Regions from separate parts of the Nocardioides cavernae genome, predicted to be linked through region 2. Evidence: predicted binding sites of a transcription regulator. Region 2 holds the regulator's gene; each other region holds the start of a gene.
What was found. The regulator LexA, encoded in region 2, represses DNA repair genes until DNA is damaged. The targets are predictions, from matches to a motif close to TCGAACANNTGTTCGA.
Positions count from the first base shown of each region.

Region 1: the regulator LexA is predicted to act here: its motif matches at 1,802-1,817, upstream of JOD65_RS11570 (DUF6504 family protein).
Region 3: the regulator LexA is predicted to act here: its motif matches at 1,491-1,506, upstream of JOD65_RS03610 (HNH endonuclease signature motif containing protein).
Region 4: the regulator LexA is predicted to act here: its motif matches at 2,301-2,316, upstream of imuA' (DnaE2-dependent mutagenesis accessory factor ImuA').

Region 1 covers NZ_JAFBCA010000001.1:2,471,697-2,476,046, forward strand. The annotation lists gene JOD65_RS11550 (phytoene desaturase family protein) at 1-62, opposite strand, end outside; gene JOD65_RS11555 (DUF4126 domain-containing protein) at 83-673, opposite strand; gene JOD65_RS11560 (YbaK/EbsC family protein) at 687-1,160, opposite strand; gene JOD65_RS11565 (hypothetical protein) at 1,209-1,676, shown strand; gene JOD65_RS11570 (DUF6504 family protein) at 1,895-2,233, shown strand; gene JOD65_RS11575 (SAV_6107 family HEPN domain-containing protein) at 2,243-2,674, shown strand; gene JOD65_RS11580 (DNA polymerase III subunit alpha) at 2,687-4,350, shown strand, end outside.
Region 2 covers NZ_JAFBCA010000001.1:1,403,819-1,408,168, forward strand. The annotation lists gene JOD65_RS06540 (sulfotransferase family 2 domain-containing protein) at 1-175, opposite strand, end outside; gene JOD65_RS06545 (NAD(P)/FAD-dependent oxidoreductase) at 208-1,425, opposite strand; gene lexA (transcriptional repressor LexA) at 1,472-2,194, opposite strand; gene JOD65_RS06555 (SDR family NAD(P)-dependent oxidoreductase) at 2,323-3,117, shown strand; gene JOD65_RS06560 (LysM peptidoglycan-binding domain-containing protein) at 3,307-3,657, shown strand; gene JOD65_RS06565 (hypothetical protein) at 3,978-4,350, shown strand, end outside.
Region 3 covers NZ_JAFBCA010000001.1:754,692-759,041, forward strand. The annotation lists gene JOD65_RS03605 (MFS transporter) at 1-1,468, shown strand, start outside; gene JOD65_RS03610 (HNH endonuclease signature motif containing protein) at 1,719-2,942, shown strand; gene JOD65_RS03615 (hypothetical protein) at 3,512-4,087, opposite strand; gene JOD65_RS03620 (hypothetical protein) at 4,084-4,299, opposite strand.
Region 4 covers NZ_JAFBCA010000001.1:3,594,605-3,598,954, forward strand. The annotation lists gene JOD65_RS16810 (FUSC family protein) at 1-691, shown strand, start outside; gene JOD65_RS16815 (phospholipase D-like domain-containing protein) at 701-2,143, opposite strand; gene imuA' (DnaE2-dependent mutagenesis accessory factor ImuA') at 2,327-3,007, shown strand; gene JOD65_RS16825 (Y-family DNA polymerase) at 3,035-4,350, shown strand, end outside.

The sequences.
Region 1 (4,350 bases), 1.1 Mb from region 2:
GCCAGCCGGGCCGCGGCTGCCATGCCGCTGAAGCCGCCTCCGACCACCACCACACGTGCCACGGGGGAACCCTAGGCGTCCGCTAGGTCGCCCGGTCGACGGGCTCCTTGTTCTTCCAGCGCCGCCAGCCGCGTCGCACCAGCCGGGTGAGGACCAGCAGCAGGCCCAGGCCGGTCAGGAGCAGGACGCCGGCGATCGCCGCGGCGGCCTGCGGGTGCTCGAGCGAGAACCACACCACCCCGAGCACGGCGGCGTCCTCGGTGAGGCTGGCCCCGATGTTGGTCACCGGCTCGGGGGACGAGTTGATGGCCAGCCGGCCGCCGGCCTTCGCCAGGTGGCTCAGCAGCGCGGTGCCGCCGCCGACGACGCCGAGCACGGCCTGGTCCAGCGAGGCCGCGTCGCCGGCGAGCAGCACGCCGATGACCGCGCCGACGGTCGGCCGGATCGCGGTGGAGATGGCGTCCCAGGTCGAGTCGATGTAGGGGATCTTGTCGGCGACGAACTCCATCGCGAACATGAAGCCGGCCACGGCCAGCACGTCCCACCGGCCCAGGACGTCGGGGATGTCGGCGTAGGAGCCGACACGGTCGGCGATGCCCAGCACCAGCACGACGAGGTAGGCGTTGATGCCGCTCGCCCACCCGCTGGAGAAGGTGAGGGCCAGGGCGTCCATCAGCAGGTCCCCATCAGTCCACCTCGACCTCGACCGCGCCGGTCATCGCCACCAGCTCGTCGTACGACGTCGAGAAGACCGCGGCCGGGTGGCCGGCCGCCGCCCACACGACGTCGTGCCGACGGAGCCACGGGTCGATCCAGGTGCGGACCGGTGCCGGGTGGTCGATGGGGGAGACGCCGCCGATCACCTGACCGGTGTGTCGGCGCACGAAGTCGGGGTCGGCACGCTTGAGGCGGGTCACGCCGATGCGTTCGGCGACCACCGCCGTGTCGACGCGGTGGGCACCGGAGGTGAGGACGAGGATGGGCTCGCCGTCACCGTCGAAGAGCAGGCTGTTGGCGATGGCGCCGACCTCGCACCCCAGCGCCGCCGCGGCGAGTGCCGCTGTGTGGGCGCTGTCGGGCAGGATGACCACGTCACCGGTGCCGCCGCGCCGGGTGAGGTCCCCTCGAAATGAGGTGATCGATGCGTGCTCGGTCGACATGATGCGAGCCTAGCGACGAACGACGACGATCCTCAGGGGGACTTCAAGATGGCGCGCGACCTGCCGGGATCCGTGGTCAACAGCATGCGAGTGCTCGGACTGATCGTGGCCACGTCCGGCGTGATCACGCTGCTGATCTGGCTGATGCGCGACGACGTCATCCTCGGCTGGGCCAAGGGCAACCCGTCGGCGCAGGAGCTCCTTGCCCAGGGCGGCATCGAGCTGCTGCGGGACAGCCCCATCGTGCCCGGGTTCGTCGCCCTATCGGTCGTCGCGTTCGTCGGCTTCGCCCTGCTGGTGCTGGTGCTCGGCTCCTTCTTCGTCGGCGGCTACGGCTGGACCCGTCCGGTGCTCACCGCCACCGCCGGCGTCGGAGTCCTGGTCGGCGTGGTCTGCCTCGACAGCCACCTCCCGGTCATCTTCGTGGTGCTGTCGGCCCTGGTGATCGTCGAGGGCCTGGTGCTCTCGTTCTTCCTCTGGCAGCGCGAGACGACCGCCTACCTGCGTCGGGTCTGACGTCCTCCCGCGCGTCCTCCGCGCAGTCCACTCCCTCCGTCCTCGGGATCCGTCCCCGGGATTCGTCCCGGAGTCGCGTCGGCCCTTGACGGGCTGTCGGTGGGGAGTAGTACCGTTCTCGTTGTTCGAACATGTGTTCGATGCGACCCGGGTGGCGGTGACCTCGACCCCCACCGTCCCCCGGGTCGGCCCGGGGTCGACGGATGCGAGGAGGCGCGATGAGGCAGTACGACGACCCCGTCGAGGTGCGACGAGGCGAGGCGGAGGACCCCGACCAGTTCCTGTGGCGGGGCAGGTTGTGGAAGGTGCGCGCGGTCGTCGCGCACTGGGTGGAGACCGGTCCGTGGTGGCAGGGCGGGGCCGACGGCGGGTCCGACGGCGCGCAGTCGAGGACGATCACCGACCTCGTCGCCGAGCGCGAGCTGTGGCGGGTGGAGGCCGGCCGCGGGATCCAGGGCGGACGGCAGCAGGTCGGCGACCAGCCGTCCTACGGCGTCTTCGACCTCTCCTTCGACTGGACCGACGGGCGCTGGCAGCTCGTCGGGTGCCTGGACTGAGGGCACGCCATGACTTCGACGACCAGTCCCGGCCCCTACGTCGGGCCCCACATGCTTCCGGCCACCACGCACTCCTACCTCGAGCGGTCCGCGACGTCGCTCCGCGACTCCATCACGGCGCGCGACGTGCCGACCCGCTACGCCTGCGCCCACGTCGCGGCACTCTGTGCCGCGGCCGCCCTGCTCGCGGCCCGGGCCCGCCCGGCTCCGCGGGGCCGCCGGCAGAAGAACGCATGGGTCCTGCTCGCCGAGGTGGCTCCCGAGCTGACCGAGTGGGCGAGCTTCTTCGCTGCCGGTGCCGGCAAGCGCGCCGCCGCCGAGGCCGGGTCGACCCGGGCCGTGACCGAGCGGGAGGCCGACGACCTGGTGCGCGACGCGGACCGGTTCCTCGCCGTGGTCGAGCAGGCGCTCGGCCTGGTCCCGCACGCCAGCGTCGCCTGAGGGCGGGGCGAGGTGTCGTCAGACCCGTTCGTCCACCTCCACGTCGCCTCCGGGTTCTCCCTGCGATACGGCGCGTCCCACCCCCACGTGCTCGTCCAGAGGGCTGTCGAGCACGGCATGGACACCCTTGCCCTCACCGATCGTGACGGCACCTACGGCGCGGTGAAGTTCGTGGGCGCCGCCCGCCGGGCCGGCATCCGTCCGGTGCTCGGGGTCGACCTCGCCCTCAGTCCGACCACCGACCCGGCGACCGGAGGCGCGGCGGTCGGGGGAGGTGGGCGCCCGCCCCGACGCCGTACGCCGGCGCGCGGTGGCGTGTCACGTGGCCCCTCCCCGCAGCAGGGGGGAGGCAACCGAGTCACGTTCCTCGCCATGGGCGGGGCCGGGTGGGCGGCCCTGTGCCGGATGGTGTCCTCGGTCCACCTGTCCGGCGAGCGCGGGCGACCCGTCGCGACGCTCGAGCTGCTGGCTCCCCACCTCGCGGGCGGTGACGTGCTCGTGCTGCTCGGGCCGTCCTCGGAGCTCGGCGCGGTCGCCACCCGGCGCCGCGACGACCTCGGCCCGGCGGTGCTCGCGCCGTGGCTCGAGGTGGTGCCGCGCCCCAACCTGGTCGTCGAGCTGGTGTCCCACCGGCTCGGTGGCCGCGGGGGTGCCTGGGGGCCGGGCACGTCGGCCCACGCCGCGCGGATGGCCGGCCTCGCCCGCCGTGCCGGCCTCACGACGGTGCTGACCAACGCGGTGCGCTACACCGACCGGCTCGACGCCCCGACGGTCGACGTGCTCGACGCGGCCCGGCGACTGGTGCCGCTGGGCTCGGCCGGACTGCGCGACGTCGGCCCCGACGGCGCGCGCGGCAACGCCGAGGGATTCCTCAAGACCGGCAAGCAGATGCACGAGGTGGCCGACGAGATCTGCCGCCTCGCCGGGTTGGGCGACAGCGACCGAGAGGCGAGGCGGTTGCTCGCCCGCACGCGGGCGGTCGCCGACCGGTGCGCGCTCGACCCGCGCACCGACCTCGGCATCGGCGAGGTGCACTTCCCGGAGCTCGAGCTCCCCGACGCCGGCCCACACCGCACGGCCGACTCCCTGCTGCGCGCCCGCAGCGAGGCGGCGATCGGCTGGCGCTACGGCACCGGCCCGAGGATGCGGGTCTGGAAGCGGCTCGACGACGAGCTCGAGACCATCCGGACCCTGGGCTACGCCTCCTACTTCCTGACCGTCGCCGACGTCACCGACCTGATCGGCGAGATGGGCGTCCGACGGGCCGCGCGCGGGTCCGGCGCCGGCAGCCTGGTCAACTACCTGCTCGGCATCTCCGGGGTCGACCCGATCCGCCACGGCCTGCTGATGGAGCGGTTCCTGTCGCCGCTGCGTGCCTCGCTGCCCGACATCGACGTCGACGTGGAGTCCGCCCGACGCGAGGAGGTCTACCGCGCGATCCTCGACCGCTTCGGCGGCGAGCGGTGCGTGACCGTCTCGATGATGGACACCTACCGGGTCCGCCACGCCGTCCGCGACGTCGGCGCCGCCCTCGGCATGCCTCCGGGGGAGGTGGACGCGATCGCCAAGGCGTTCCCGCACGTCCGTGCCCGCGACGCCCGCTCGGCGCTCCGCGACCTGCCCGAGCTGCGGGCCAGTGGGCTCGGCGACGGCGCGCTCGACCGCTTCTTCGGACT
Region 2 (4,350 bases):
GATGGCTGTGGCTGATCGTGAGGTTGTACGCCAGCGGGCTGAGCCACGCGGACGCCTCGCCTGCTGCGGCCAGCCGGTCGACCTCGGCCTGGGCGTCAGGAGTCAGCCGGCGCCGGTTGCCCGGACGGGTGCGGAAGAGCTCCGGAGGCGGAGCGTCGGGGCCGGCGGCAGACATCGCCGCGAGGCTACACGGACCGCGCCCCTCCCTCACCCGAACGGGATGCGCCCCCGCAGCGACTCCGGGTCGGGGATGGGGGTCTCGCTGGTCTCCTCGATGAGCGCGCGGGCCTTGTCGACGCTGTCCCAGACGTTCCACAGCAGCACGCCGCGGACCTGCCCCGACTTCAGGTAGTAGACGACGCCGGTGCCGATCTCGCCGTCCTTCCAGTCCTCCACCATGTCGAGCCGGCTGCTGGTCTCGCCGACGGCCTCGTAGCCGTAGTCGAGGATGTCGGACCAGAAGAAGGGCGTGTAGCCGTAGGCCTCGTCGGCGCCGGCCATCACCTTGCCGGCGTGCTCGCCGGACTTCTCGGCGTGGTCGACGTGCTCGACGCGGCGGCGCCCGAGGAGGGCGTCGGGGTACGACGCGACGTCGCCCGCGGCGTACACGTCCGCGTCGCTGGTGCGCAGGTGCTCGTCCACCACGACGCCGTTGTCGACCTCGAGCCCGGCGGCCTCGGCGAGGCCCGTGCGCGGGAGGACGCCGACGCCGATCACGGCTGCGTCGGCGGTGATGGAGGTGCCGTCGCCGAGGCGGATCCGTACGCCGCCGTCGTCCTCCTGGCCGCCCTCCACCGAGCCGTGCACGACGGTCACGCCGCGGTCGGCGAACGCCTTGGTGAGGGTGGCGGCGAGGGCGCGGGGGAACATCTGCTCCTGCACGTCCTCGAGGTCGAGCACGAGGGTGACCTGCACGCCGTTCTGCACGAGGGCGGAGGTGATCTCCGAGCCGATGTAGCCACCGCCGATGACCGCGACGTGGCTGCCCTCGGTGGCGACGGCGCGCAGCCGCTGGTAGTCGGCGGCGGTGCGGTAGTAGATGACCCGCGGTCCGGGGTCGACGGCGAGCACGCGGGGCTCGGCGCCGGTGGCGAGCAGCAGCTTGCCGTAGCCGACGCTGCTGCCGTCGGCGAGGCGTACGACGTGCGCGCCGGGGTCGATCTCGGTCACCGTGGTGTCGGTGACCAGGTCGACGGCGGCGTCGTCGTCGAGGTCGCCAGCGAGCGAGGAACCCTCGAGGGTCTCGTCGTCCTTGAGCCAGAGGTCCTTGGTCAGGACGGGCCGGTAGACCGGCTTGTCGGGCTCGGAGCCGAGGACGGCGATGCGGCCGGCCCCGTCCTGCGAACGGATGCCCTTCACGGCGCTTGCCGCAGCTACCCCCGCACCGACGATGACGTAGTCATAGGACTGCTCGACGTTGCTCATGCCGCCATCGTGCACCCTGGCTGGTCGGCGCGCCTCTCGCTGCTCGTCAGAGGCTGCGGAGCACCGCCGTCACGACGCCGAGGATCGTGGCGTTGTCGCCCGGGATCGGGTCGTAGGCGTCGTTGTGGGGGAGCAGCCACACGTGGCCGTCCTTGCGCTGGAACGTCTTGACGGTCGCCTCGCCCTCGATCATCGCCGCGACGATCTGGCCGTTCTCGGCGGTCTGCTCCTGGCGGATGACGACGTAGTCGCCGTTGCAGATCGCCGCGTCGACCATCGAGTCACCGGAGACCTCGAGGAGGAAGAGGGTGCCCTCGCCGACGAGCTGCTTGGGCAGCGGGAACACGTCGGTGACCTGCTCCTCGGCGAGGATCGGGCCACCGGCGGCGATGCGGCCGACGACCGGGACGTTGGTGGCGACGGGGTTGGCGTCGCCGATGCCGGTCTCGTCGTAGGACGTCTCGTCGTTGCTCGACATGCTGCGCCGCGCAGCCATCACCTCGGGCAGGAACACCTCGAGGGCGCGGGGGCGGTTGGGGTCGCGCTTGAGGAAGCCCTTGCCCTCGAGCACGCGGAGCTGGTGGGCGACGCTGGACGACGAGGTGAGGCCGACGGCCTGGCCGATCTCACGCATCGAGGGCGGGTAGCCCTTGGTCTCGATCGAGTCCTTGATCGTGGCGAGCACCCGCTGCTGGCGCGGGGTCAGGCCGGTGGCGTCCGGGGGGCCGTCGGGCATCTCGATGACGTTCTTGTCGTCCTGCTTGGCCATGCGTCCTCCACTTGCGTCGACCCCTCCGTCCGCGGCTGGACAGGGAGGATCTGGTGCGCCCACCGTAGACCTCGGGACGCCACAGGATCAAACACCTGTTCGAAGCCGCGTGTCGCTAGTGTCCGGGCATGTCGACCAACTCTCCTTCCTCTTGTGTCGTGACGGGTGGGGCCCGTGGGATCGGGCGCGGGATCGCCGAGCTGATGGTCGCCCGCGGGCACCGCGTCGTCATTGGTGACCTCGACGGCCGGGCGGCCGCCGCGACGGCGGCGGAGATCGGCGCGGTCGCCGGCCTCGCCCAGGACGTACGCGATCCCTCGTCTCACCGTCTTGTCGTCGAGGAGGCTGTGCGGCACGGCGAGCTGAGCGCGTGGTTCAACAACGCCGGTGTCGGTGACGACGGAGCTCTCGCCGACCTCTCGGAGGAGCAGGTGCGCCGGCTGGTCGAGGTCAACCTGCTGGGTACGACGTGGGGCACCCGCGCGGCGCTCGCGGCGTTCGGCGCAGCCGGCGGGGACGTCGTCAACATCGCCTCGCTCGCGGGCCTCGGGCCCGTGCCGGGCTACAGCATGTACGCCGCCACGAAGGCCGCGGTCGTCTCGCTCTCCACCTCCGTCAACGCCGAGACCCCGCGTCGCGTGCGGGTCCACGCCCTGTGCCCCGACGGGGTCGACACCGCGATGCTCGCCGCCCAGGACCCGTCCGGCCTCGGCTCGCAGCTGGTGTACTCCGGCGGCCCGATCCTTGACGTGTCCGACGTCGCGGCCGCGGCTGTCGCACTGGTCGGATCTCGGCGCGTCGTACGGGCGGTGCCGGGCTGGCGCGGGGGAGTCGTCCGCGGCTCGGCGCTCGCGCCCGGGTTGATGCAGCACGCGGCCGGGCTCTTCGCTGCCCAGGGGCGACGGGCCATGAAGCGCCGCTGACGGTCCGTTCGAACACGCCGAACATTTGTTCGACAAGGTGCTTGAGTTGTTCGAACACGTGCTCTAACGTCGTACACACGTTCGATCGAACATCTGATCGACACCCGGTGGCCAAGGCCACTGTCGGTGGGTCCGACTAGACATTCGCTCGACAGAACACGACCGGCTGAACTTCCCCAGGAGGCCACCATGAGCACCCTCAGCCTTGCCCCCGCTTTCACCGCCATCCCGCGTGCCCGCTCGACGGTCCGTCTGACCCGTCGCGGCCGCCTGGCGGTCTTCCTGACGTCGCTGTTCCTCGTCCTCGGCGTGGCGTTCATGCTCGCCGGTGGCGCGGTCGGCACCGGCGAGGCCGGCCAGCCGGCCCCCACCGAGATCGTCCAGGTCGCGCCCGGCGACACGCTGTGGGGGATCGCCAGCGAGATCGCCACCGACGGCGACGTCCGCTCCATGATGAGCGAGATCGAGCGGCTCAACGCCCTCGAGTCCGCCGGCCTCGCGGCCGGCCAGAAGCTCCGCGTCCCAGTCGTCTCCGACTGACGTGTGAGGCCTCCATCAGCCGCTTCGACCCCGGCTGGTGGAACCAAGGGGAAGACCGAGGGGCGGGCCCAGTGGCCCGCCCCTCGGCGCATTTCAGATTGTTGGTCGAGTAGTCCGCGAGGAACGAGCGGACGTATCGAGACCGGGCGCCGGGGGTGGCGCTTGGGGAGGTGGCGGCACATTGCGCCGGTGGCGTCCGGAATGCTGTCGTCTGCCGCCACCTTGGGGTCGGTTCTCCACAGGTTTTGCCGTCGGTCTGGTTCCGCGGTCGCCCGGATGGGTAGTTTCAGCGTGCTGACGTTGTTCTCGGGAGGCACCTCATGCACGTACGCCGCGCACTCGCGCTGACCCTCGCGGTCCCCGTCCTGCTGGCCGGGTGCTCCGACGACCCCGAGCCGAAGCCGAAGATCCCGGAGACCACCACCTCGTCGCCCACGCCGACTCCCACCGAGTCCGAGACGCCGGAGGCGGAGAGTCCGGAGGACTTCATTCGACGCTGGGTCAAGGCTGGGGACGAGATGCAGGTGACGGGGGAGACGGCTGAGTACTCGAGCCTCGTCGATGGGACATGCAAGGCCTGCGCGTCATTCGTCGACTCAGTGAAGGACGTCTACGGCAATGGAGGTTCGGTCGAGTTCGCGGGCTCCAAGGTCAACAGCATCAAGAGACGAGAGCGCAAGCCGCCTACCTTCG
Region 3 (4,350 bases), 650 kb from region 2:
CGTGGAGGACCTCGACACGACCGTGAGCGGCGTCCAGTCAGCCGTGGCGATCGAGGCGCTCGTGTCCGCCGCGTTCATCCTCATCAGCAGCAAGGTCGGTGACCTGTTCGGGCGGAAGCGCGCGTTCGTCCTCGGCATGGTGTTCTACGCCGTCGGGGCGATCGCGATGGTCTTCGCGCAGGGCCTGGCGGCGATCATCGTCTTCTGGGCGATCCTCGGCGGACTCGGCGCCTCCCTCTACCTCCCGGCGATGCAGTCGTTGATCCACGGGAACTTCGAGGGGAAGACCCGCGCCAAGGTGTTCGCCCTGGTCGGTGCGTCGGGGGCGATCGCCGCCGCGATCGGTCCCCTGCTCGGAGGCTTCGTCACGACGGTCCTGTCCTGGCGCGTCGGGTTCCTGCTGGAGGCGCTCATCATCGGGGCCGTGCTCCTGGGGAGCCGCGGCATCCGGGACGTGCCGTACACCGGGGACCGGTCGGTCGACCTCCCCGGTGCGGCCCTCTCGGTGGTCGGCATGGGCGGCCTCGTGATCGGCGTCCTCGCGTGGCAGGAGGGCGGCGAGTACGTCCTGCTGCTCCTCGCGATCGGCGTCGTGGCGATGGCCGGCCTCGTGTGGTGGCTGCGCCGACGCAAGCGGTCCGGCCGGCCGGCGCTGCTCGATCCCGGCCTCTTCTCGTCCAAGCTGTTCAGCACCGGCGTGACCCAGATCTTCCTGCAGCAGGTCGCACTGGGCGGGCTGCTCATCGCGTTGCCGATCTTCCTGCAGCTGGTCTGGGGCTACAACGCGCTGCAGGCGGGCATCACGCTCGCGCCGCTGTCGCTCACGATGTTCGGCGTCGCGCTGCTCGCCGGGAAGCAGGCGGGGCGGCGGCGGGCGAGCAGCACCATCCGAGCGGGCTTCATGCTGCTCGCTGCGGCGATCGCCGGCCTCATCCTCCTGGTGCCGCGGGCGGACTCCGGCTGGCACCTGGCGGTCCCGCTCATGCTCGCGGGTGCCGGCCTGGGCCTCCTGGCCTCACAGCTCAACAACTACGCCCTCGCCCCGCTCTCGGAGGAACGGGTCGGCGAGGCCGCGGGCGTGACGTCGGCGACCGGGTCGTTCGGCCTGTCGTTCGGTCTCGCCTTCGCCGGCGCGATCATGCTCGCCACCCTGTCGACCTCCTTCACGAACATGGCGGAGTCGAGCACTGTCCTGCCGCCGGAAGACCAGGAGCGGGTCGCCACGGTGCTCGAGGACGACGCGCAGGTGATGAGCGACGCGCAGCTCGAGGAGCTCCTCGCCGGCCAGCCCGAGGACATCCAGGACGAGGTCCTCGCCATCAACGACGACGCCCGGGACCTCGCACTCCAGGTCGCACTCCTCGTCGCGCTTCTCGCCGCTCTCGTCGGCGTCGTCGTCTCGTTCCGGATGATGCGGCTGCCGGATCCCGAGCCGTCGGCGACGGATCAGGACGTGGGGCTGAGTTGAGCCTGGACCCTTGCGGTCGTATTCGAACAGGTGTACGATCGTGCTAGCACGCTGGTCCGGAACGGATCCCCAGTCTGAGGTGACGGGGATCCCGGGACCAGGACAGTCGCCCATAGAACCCGTCTTGGTGCTGACGGGATGCCGTGCGGCTCTCGGGTGACGACCTGGCAACGGTGCCACCAGTCATGCCTCACCGCTCCGCCCCGGACCCGGGCGGTGTCCAGTGAGCGCGTGCGAGGAGGTGGCCCCAGTGCATCCCATCATCGGGTGTGCCGCTGACCTCCAGGCCGCGCTCAAGAGTGTCGCCTCGATCGAGCCCACGTTCATGGCAGTGACGGAGAAGGAGTCGGCGCTGGTGGCGCTGGCCGAGGCCCGTTCGCAGCTCGACGCGCTGAGTGCGCGGGTGCTCTCCGCGTCGGACGACCTGGGTGAGCAGCACGGGCTCCGCGACGCCGCGGCGTGGCTGGCGATGCAGACGCGGGCGACCCAGCGCGAGGCGCGACGCGACCTGGCGCTCGGCCGGACTCTCGAGCAGCACCCGGCGGTCGCCACCGCGCTCACGTCGGGTGAGCTGCGCACGGAGCAGGCACGGGTCATCGGGGAGGCGGTCGACGCCCTCCCGTCACACATCGACGCAGAGACGCGTGGGCTCGCAGAGACGACGATGCTGCAGCTCGCCGGACAGCACGACGCCCGCGACCTGCGACAGATCGGCAAGCGCATCCTGGACGTCGTAGCCCCCGAGGTGGGGGAGTGCCAGGAGGAGTCCGTGCTGGCCGCGGAGGAGGCCCGGTCTGCTGCCGGCGTCGAGCTCACGATGGTCGACGACGGGAAGGGGCGTTGCCACGGTCGCTTCACGGTGCCCTCCCACGTGGGCGCGATGCTCAAGCGGCACCTACTGGCGCTGGCCAACCCGGCCCGCCACACCGAAGCCGGCCTGCGCGACGAGTCGGGCGACTGGAAGCCCCTGCGCAGGCGGCTCGGCGACGCGTTCGTGGAGTACGTCGAGCGCTACCCGATCGCCGCCACCCCGCAGACCGCCGGGGTCAACGCCACGGTCGTGGTGACCATGACATTGGAGCAGCTGCTGACCGAGCACGCCACGGCAGTGCTCGACGACGGCTCACGGATGTCCGCCGGCCAGGCGCGCCGGCTGGCGTGCGAGGCCGGGATCATCCCCGCCGTGCTCGGCACTTCGTCGCAAACGCTCGATCTCGGACGCACTGCGCGGCTCTTCACCAAGGCCCAGCGCATCGCTCTGGGCCTCCGCGACGGCGGGTGCACCGCGAAGGGCTGCGAGACCTCGGCGTCCGGTTGCCACGCCCACCACGACGACCCCTGGTCCCGCCTCGGCCTCACTGACCTGACCAACGGCCGGCTCCTCTGCCCCCGCCACCACCGTCTCGCCCACGACTCCCGCTACGCGATGACCATCCACGCCGACAACAAGGTCACCTTCGCCAGGCGGACGTAAGCCGACGCGGGGCAGGTGGTTCAAAGCGCCCAGAATGGGCGCGTCTCAGAGGCGCTGCGAACCGCCGCGCATGCCGGTGCCGTCCGGCATGGGAGTCCATGAGCCACCCGCAACCCTGACGAGCGCACCCCGCTGAGATGCGGGTCTGACGCGGGGTGCGTCGGAGCCGCGGATCCCACAAGTTCGAGGCGCGGGTTGCGCGGCTCAACCGACTGAAGCTCCTTTGAAGGTTCGCTTGAAGACGTTCCTGACTTACGCAACGCCGGCCTCACCTGGCCCGCTCCGAAGAGCCGTCTCACTCATGGCCGACGCTTCAATATTTTTCCACAACGCGGCCGCCCCGATATTCGCTGACGGACCATTTGCCAGAGTCACACGGCTGCGCATCAGTGGCGGAAACCGAGGGGCTGGCGCTCACGATCAGGGCCTGGAACGCGCACCGGTCGCGGGGTCAATCGAACCAAGCTTCAGATGCCAGAGGGTGGGCTGACGAACGAGAACTTTCCGATGCCAGAGTGAGCTCAATGCGGCAGGTCCCAATTACGTTGCGCCGACGTGCCTACGACTGGTCAGTTTCTAGCAGCGTCGAGTTCGCCTTCGCCATCGAACTCAGCACCCTCCAAGGCGACGCGCAAGGACCAAGTCTGCGCTCCCGTCTCGTGCTTCACCACCATCTGCAACTTGCCGTCGCTTGCGAGTGCTTGGCTCGCATCGTTCTCGTGCCAGATCTCGCCTTCGATGTAAAGCTCGCCTGCCCCGATGTCGAGCGCCGCCGATTCCATTTCCTGGAACGCGGCCCTCATCACAGCTCGAGCCACGTCCCCGCCGCTCCGGCGGTGTCGCAACGCAACTCCGATCACGTCAACGTGGACCCACGCCGGCCCTTCCAGCTCTGTCCAACAGATGACAGCAGCGAGGCCGACTTCGTCTTCGAGTACGTACACGCGCATCGGCGGGCGGCAGGGAACCTTGGAGGAAAGGCCTCTAATCCAGGATTGGACCTCGTACTCCCACATCCGCGGGTGGTCCAACTTGTAGCCAGTCGCGGCATTCTTGATCGGCTTAGGCGGTATGGCGCACTCAAAAACGCCGAGGGCGCCTCGATCAGAGTGCTGCGCAACCCGCCAGTCGGCGAGTGGGCTCACCAGGGCTTGGTGCTGGTGAGCGGCGTCTTGTCCGCATTGCGTCGGGCGCGTGCCGATCGCTCCTCAAGGGACTGATCGGCTCCGATTCGAGCCCCGTATGCACGCTTGGCTTCCAGTTCAAACAGCAGCAGTTCAGCATCAGAGTGACTCATTGAACGCGTGCGCGAGTGACCGCTGCTCAACTCAAACGATGCCTGAAACGCGAAACTCATGGATGCCTCCTACCCCCGGCAGAGACCAAGGTGAGAGTCGTCCCTGCCTGA
Region 4 (4,350 bases), 2.2 Mb from region 2:
GGCGTCCACGGTCTTCGACTGGCACCCCTCGGGCCCGCTCTTCCTGCTCTTCGCGTTCGGCACCGTCTCCGCGGTGCCGGCCACGACGGCCGACGTCCCGGTCGCCCTTGCCGTGTCCGCGGCGAGCGCGGCCCTCGCCGTGGTGATCGGCAACGTCGGCGCGGTCGCACGTCGTACGCCGTGGACCGCTGCCCCGCCGCTGCGGCGGGTACCGGGGTACGTCGACCCGCTGCGCTACCTCCTCGTCACGGTCCTCGCGGGTGGAGCGGCCACCGCAGCAGGGATCGGCCATCCGTGGTGGGCGATGGTCGCTGCGGTCGCTCCCCTGAGCGTCAGCGGCCGCGACCACCAGGCCGTACGGGCCGCCCACCGCATCGTCGGCACGGTGCTCGGCCTGCTCACCGCCGCGCCGCTGCTGCTGCTCGGGCTCGACCCGGTGTCGCTCGTGCTGGTGGTCGTGGTCCTGCAGGTCGTCACCGAGCTCGTCGTGGGCCGCAACTACGGGATCGCGATGCTCTTCATCACCCCGATGGCGCTGCTCATGGGCCAGCTCGGGTCGTCGCAGGACGCTGTCGGACTCCTCCTCGACCGCGGTGTCGAGACCCTGCTCGGCGTCGTCGTGGCGCTCGCCGTGATCGTCGTCGAGCACGGACGCGCCTCTTCCGCGACGCACCCGCGCGAGCGGGCGTGACGTCGACCGTCAGTCGGCTTCCCAGTAGGGACCCGGGAGGTAGTGGGCGGGATCCAGGGTGGTGACCGGGCGACGGACGGTCTTCCAGACGGTGCGCATGGTGCCGTCGGGCTGACGCACCTCGCGGCGGACCCGGAAGTTGGCGTACGTCGTCGTGTAGGCGTTGCGGGTGTTGCGGGTGTTGTTCCACTGGTAGTCGAAGTTCTTGAGGTACTTGTTCGCGACCACCGCGCCCTTCACGGTGAACCACACCTCGTCGTTGGCGGTGCTCAGGCTCGACCAGTTCACCGATCCGGTCAGCACCATCGAGGTGTCGGGGACGCCGTTGTAGGTGCCCTGGACGATGAAGTACTTCTGGTGGCTGTAGTAGTCGAGGATCAGGTCGTCGATGCCGTCGTTGTTCAGGTCGAAGTTGTCGTCGGTGTTGTAGTCCATCCCCGTCGAGCGGAGCGGGATCCGGCCACGCTTGGTGGGGGCGGCGATGACGCCCTTCGTGTGGTAGCCGATGAGGCCGAAGCTGACCCGCACGTCGCACCCCTGGACCCACTTCTGGCGGATCGCCTCGGCCAGGTAGTTGCCGCGGTTGCCGCGCATCGTGTGCATCGACAGGGCCAGGCGGGTGCGCTTGACCTTGCCGGTCACCGGGTCGGGCGTCAGGCACTGGATGCGGTCGAGCATCTGGACCACCAGGTCGTCCTTCGGCCGCGAGACCCGCGGGAACGCGACGGCCGTGTGCTTGTCGACCGAGTCGTCGCACGCCGGACCGGTCGGGACGCCACAGAAGTACCACGGCTCCTGACGGGTGTCGTAGTCCTTGGACATATCCTTGAAGAGCGCCACGAAATGGCGGAACATCTCGTGGTCGCCGTCGGTGAAGTAGAGGTCGTTCCACTGGTGGATGGCGGCGTTGCGCGTCATGTTGGCCGAGCCCACCGCCAGGACGTCCTCGGACTTCCCGGCCTGGCTGAACAGGTAGAACTTCGTGTGCAGGTTGTTGAACTCGTTGGCCGCCCCTCGGCAGCTCTGCTTGCACTTGTAGATGAAGCTGTTCTTGTTGCGGTTCTTGCCGATCTCGGCGCGCACCACCTTCATGGCGGGCGTCTCCCAGTGGTCGTTGAGGAGCATCTGCACCTGTACGCCGCGACGGTGGGCCGCCACCAGCGCGTGGGCGACCGGCAGGCGGTCGAAGGAGTAGATCGCGATCCTGATCGACGAGCCCTTGGGCGTGTTCTTGATGGTCTGGATCACCCGCCGCTCGATCTCGAAGTGACCCTTGGCGAGATGAGGGTCGTTGAAGAAGGGGCCGCTGAAGGCCTCCCAATTCTTCGGCTTCGGCTTCGCCGCCACCGGCTGGCCGGCGGACGACGCGACGTCGCTCGCCTGCCCGGGAGCCACCAGGCCCCACGAGACCACCAGCACCAGGCACAGGCTCCCCACGAGCCTCGAGATCATCGACACGACGCCAACCCTTCCGTCGACAGTCCGGTCAGCATAAGCAGACCCGACCCGTTCCGGGCCGCGCAGCGCACCGCGTCTCGCCACGACCTGGCGGCCGTGGTCTGATGGCCCACCCGCAGGGCGGCAGGAGTGGACCCCTCGCTTGACTCGTTCGAACACGTGTTCGATCATGGAACCATGTCCTCCGCCCGCTCCGTCGCCGCGCTCGACCCGGGCAGGTCCGTGGTCGAGCAGCTGCGCGAGCGGGTCGCCGCGATGGAGCGCAGGCCTGCCGGAGAGCCGGTGGCGACCCTGCCGGGGCTGGCCGACCTGGTCCCGCTGCACGCGGGGTCGACCTACGCCGTCGACTCGGCGTCGCTGGCGCTCGCCCTCGCCGCCGGGGCCTCGCAGGCCGGGGAGTGGGTCGGCTTCGCCGGGTGCGCCGACTTCGGTGCCGAGGCCGCAGCGGAGCTCGGCATCGAGCTGTCCCGCACGGTGCTGGTGCCCGACCCCGGCGAGCACTGGCTCGAGGTCACCGCAGCCCTCGTCGACGTGCTGCGGGTGGTGGTGCTGCGTCCGCCGGCCACCGTCGACGAGCGCACCGCGGGGATCCTGGACTCCCGGCTGCGCACGAGGTCCGCGGTGCTGGTCGTCCACGGCCAGTGGCCGCGCGTGTCGGCCCGGTTGAGCGTCGAGGAGTCCGTCTGGACCGGCCCGACGTCCGGAGCCGGTGAGCTGCGGGAACGGCGCGCCCGCGTCGCGGTGCACCGCGGCGCGCGGCCACCCCAACGCGCCGACCTGACCTGGCCGGGCGTCCACCGGGCCGACCCGGGCTCCGACCGGCAGGCCGGCGAGGTCCGGGAGATCCGACGGGCATGACGAGGGTCCGACGATGAAGGTCCGGCGATGAGGGTCATGGTCGTGTGGTGCCCCGACTGGTCCGTGGTCGCGGCCCTCGAGGAGGCCGACCGGTCGCTCCGCTCCCCCGCCGCGGTGCTGTCGGCCAACGTCGTGGAGGTCTGCAACGGTCCCGCCCGCACCGAGGGCGTACGCCGGGGGCAGCGCCGCCGCGACGCGCAGGCGCGGTGTCCCGAGCTGTTGCTGCTGCCGACCAACCCCGACCGCGACGCCCGGGCCTTCGAGCCGGTCCTCGCGGTGGTCGAGGACCTGCGCCCCGGGGTGGCCGCCCTGCGTCCCGGGCTGCTCGCCGTCCGGGCCCCGGGCAGCTGGTACGGCAGCGAGACCGCGGCAGCGGCGACCGCCTGCCAGGCGCTGGTCGAGACGGGAGTGTGGGACGTGCGGGTCGGCATCGCCGACGACCTCTTCACCGCCGAGCAGGCCGCCCGGGTGGCGGACGTGCAGTCGTGGACGGTCGTCCCTCCCGGTGGGTCGCCGTCGTTCCTGCGCGGACTGCCCGTCCACGTGCTGCAGGACGACGGCGCCCGCGGTCGCGAGCTCGTGGGGCTCCTGCAGCGGCTGGGCCTGCGCACCCTGGGCGACCTCGCCGACCTGCCGGGCGACGCGGTCGAGCACCGGCTCGGTGCCTACGGCGCCACGGTCCGGAGAAGGGCGCGCGGCGAGGACCCGACGCTGTTCGCAGCGCGCACCCCGCCGCCCGAGCTCGACGCGGAGGTGCCGTTCGAGCCGCCGCTCGACTCCGTCGAGGCGATCACGTTCAGCGTCCGCACCACCGCCGAGCGGTTCGTGACCCAGCTCGCCCACCACCAGCTCGTCGCGACCGGCGTGCGAGTCGAGGCCGAGTCCGACGGGGTCGTGTGCTCGTCTCGCTCGTGGCTGCATCCACGACACTTCAGCGCGCGCGACCTCGTCGACCGCGTCCACTGGCAGCTGCAGTCGGCCGGGTCCACGAGCGGGGCCGGCGGCTCCCTGCGCGGCCGCAAGGACGCGGGCGTCGTGCACGCGCCGATCGACCGGGTGCGCTTCGTGCCCGAGCTCGTCGAGCCGGCGGCCGCGCACGGCGAGGCACTCTGGGGGTCGGCCTCCGACGACCTCGTCGAGCGCGGGGTGGCTCGGGTGCAGGGCATGGTCGGCTTCGACGCCGTACGCCGCCCGGTGCTGCAGGGCGGCCGCAGCCCGTCGGCGCGGCAGGCGCTGGTGCCGTGGGGCGAGCGGGCGGTCGACCTGCGCCCGGTCGACCGGCCGTGGCCCGGGCGGGTGCCCGGGCCGGCACCGGTCCGGGTGTTCGCCCCTCCCCGGGCCGC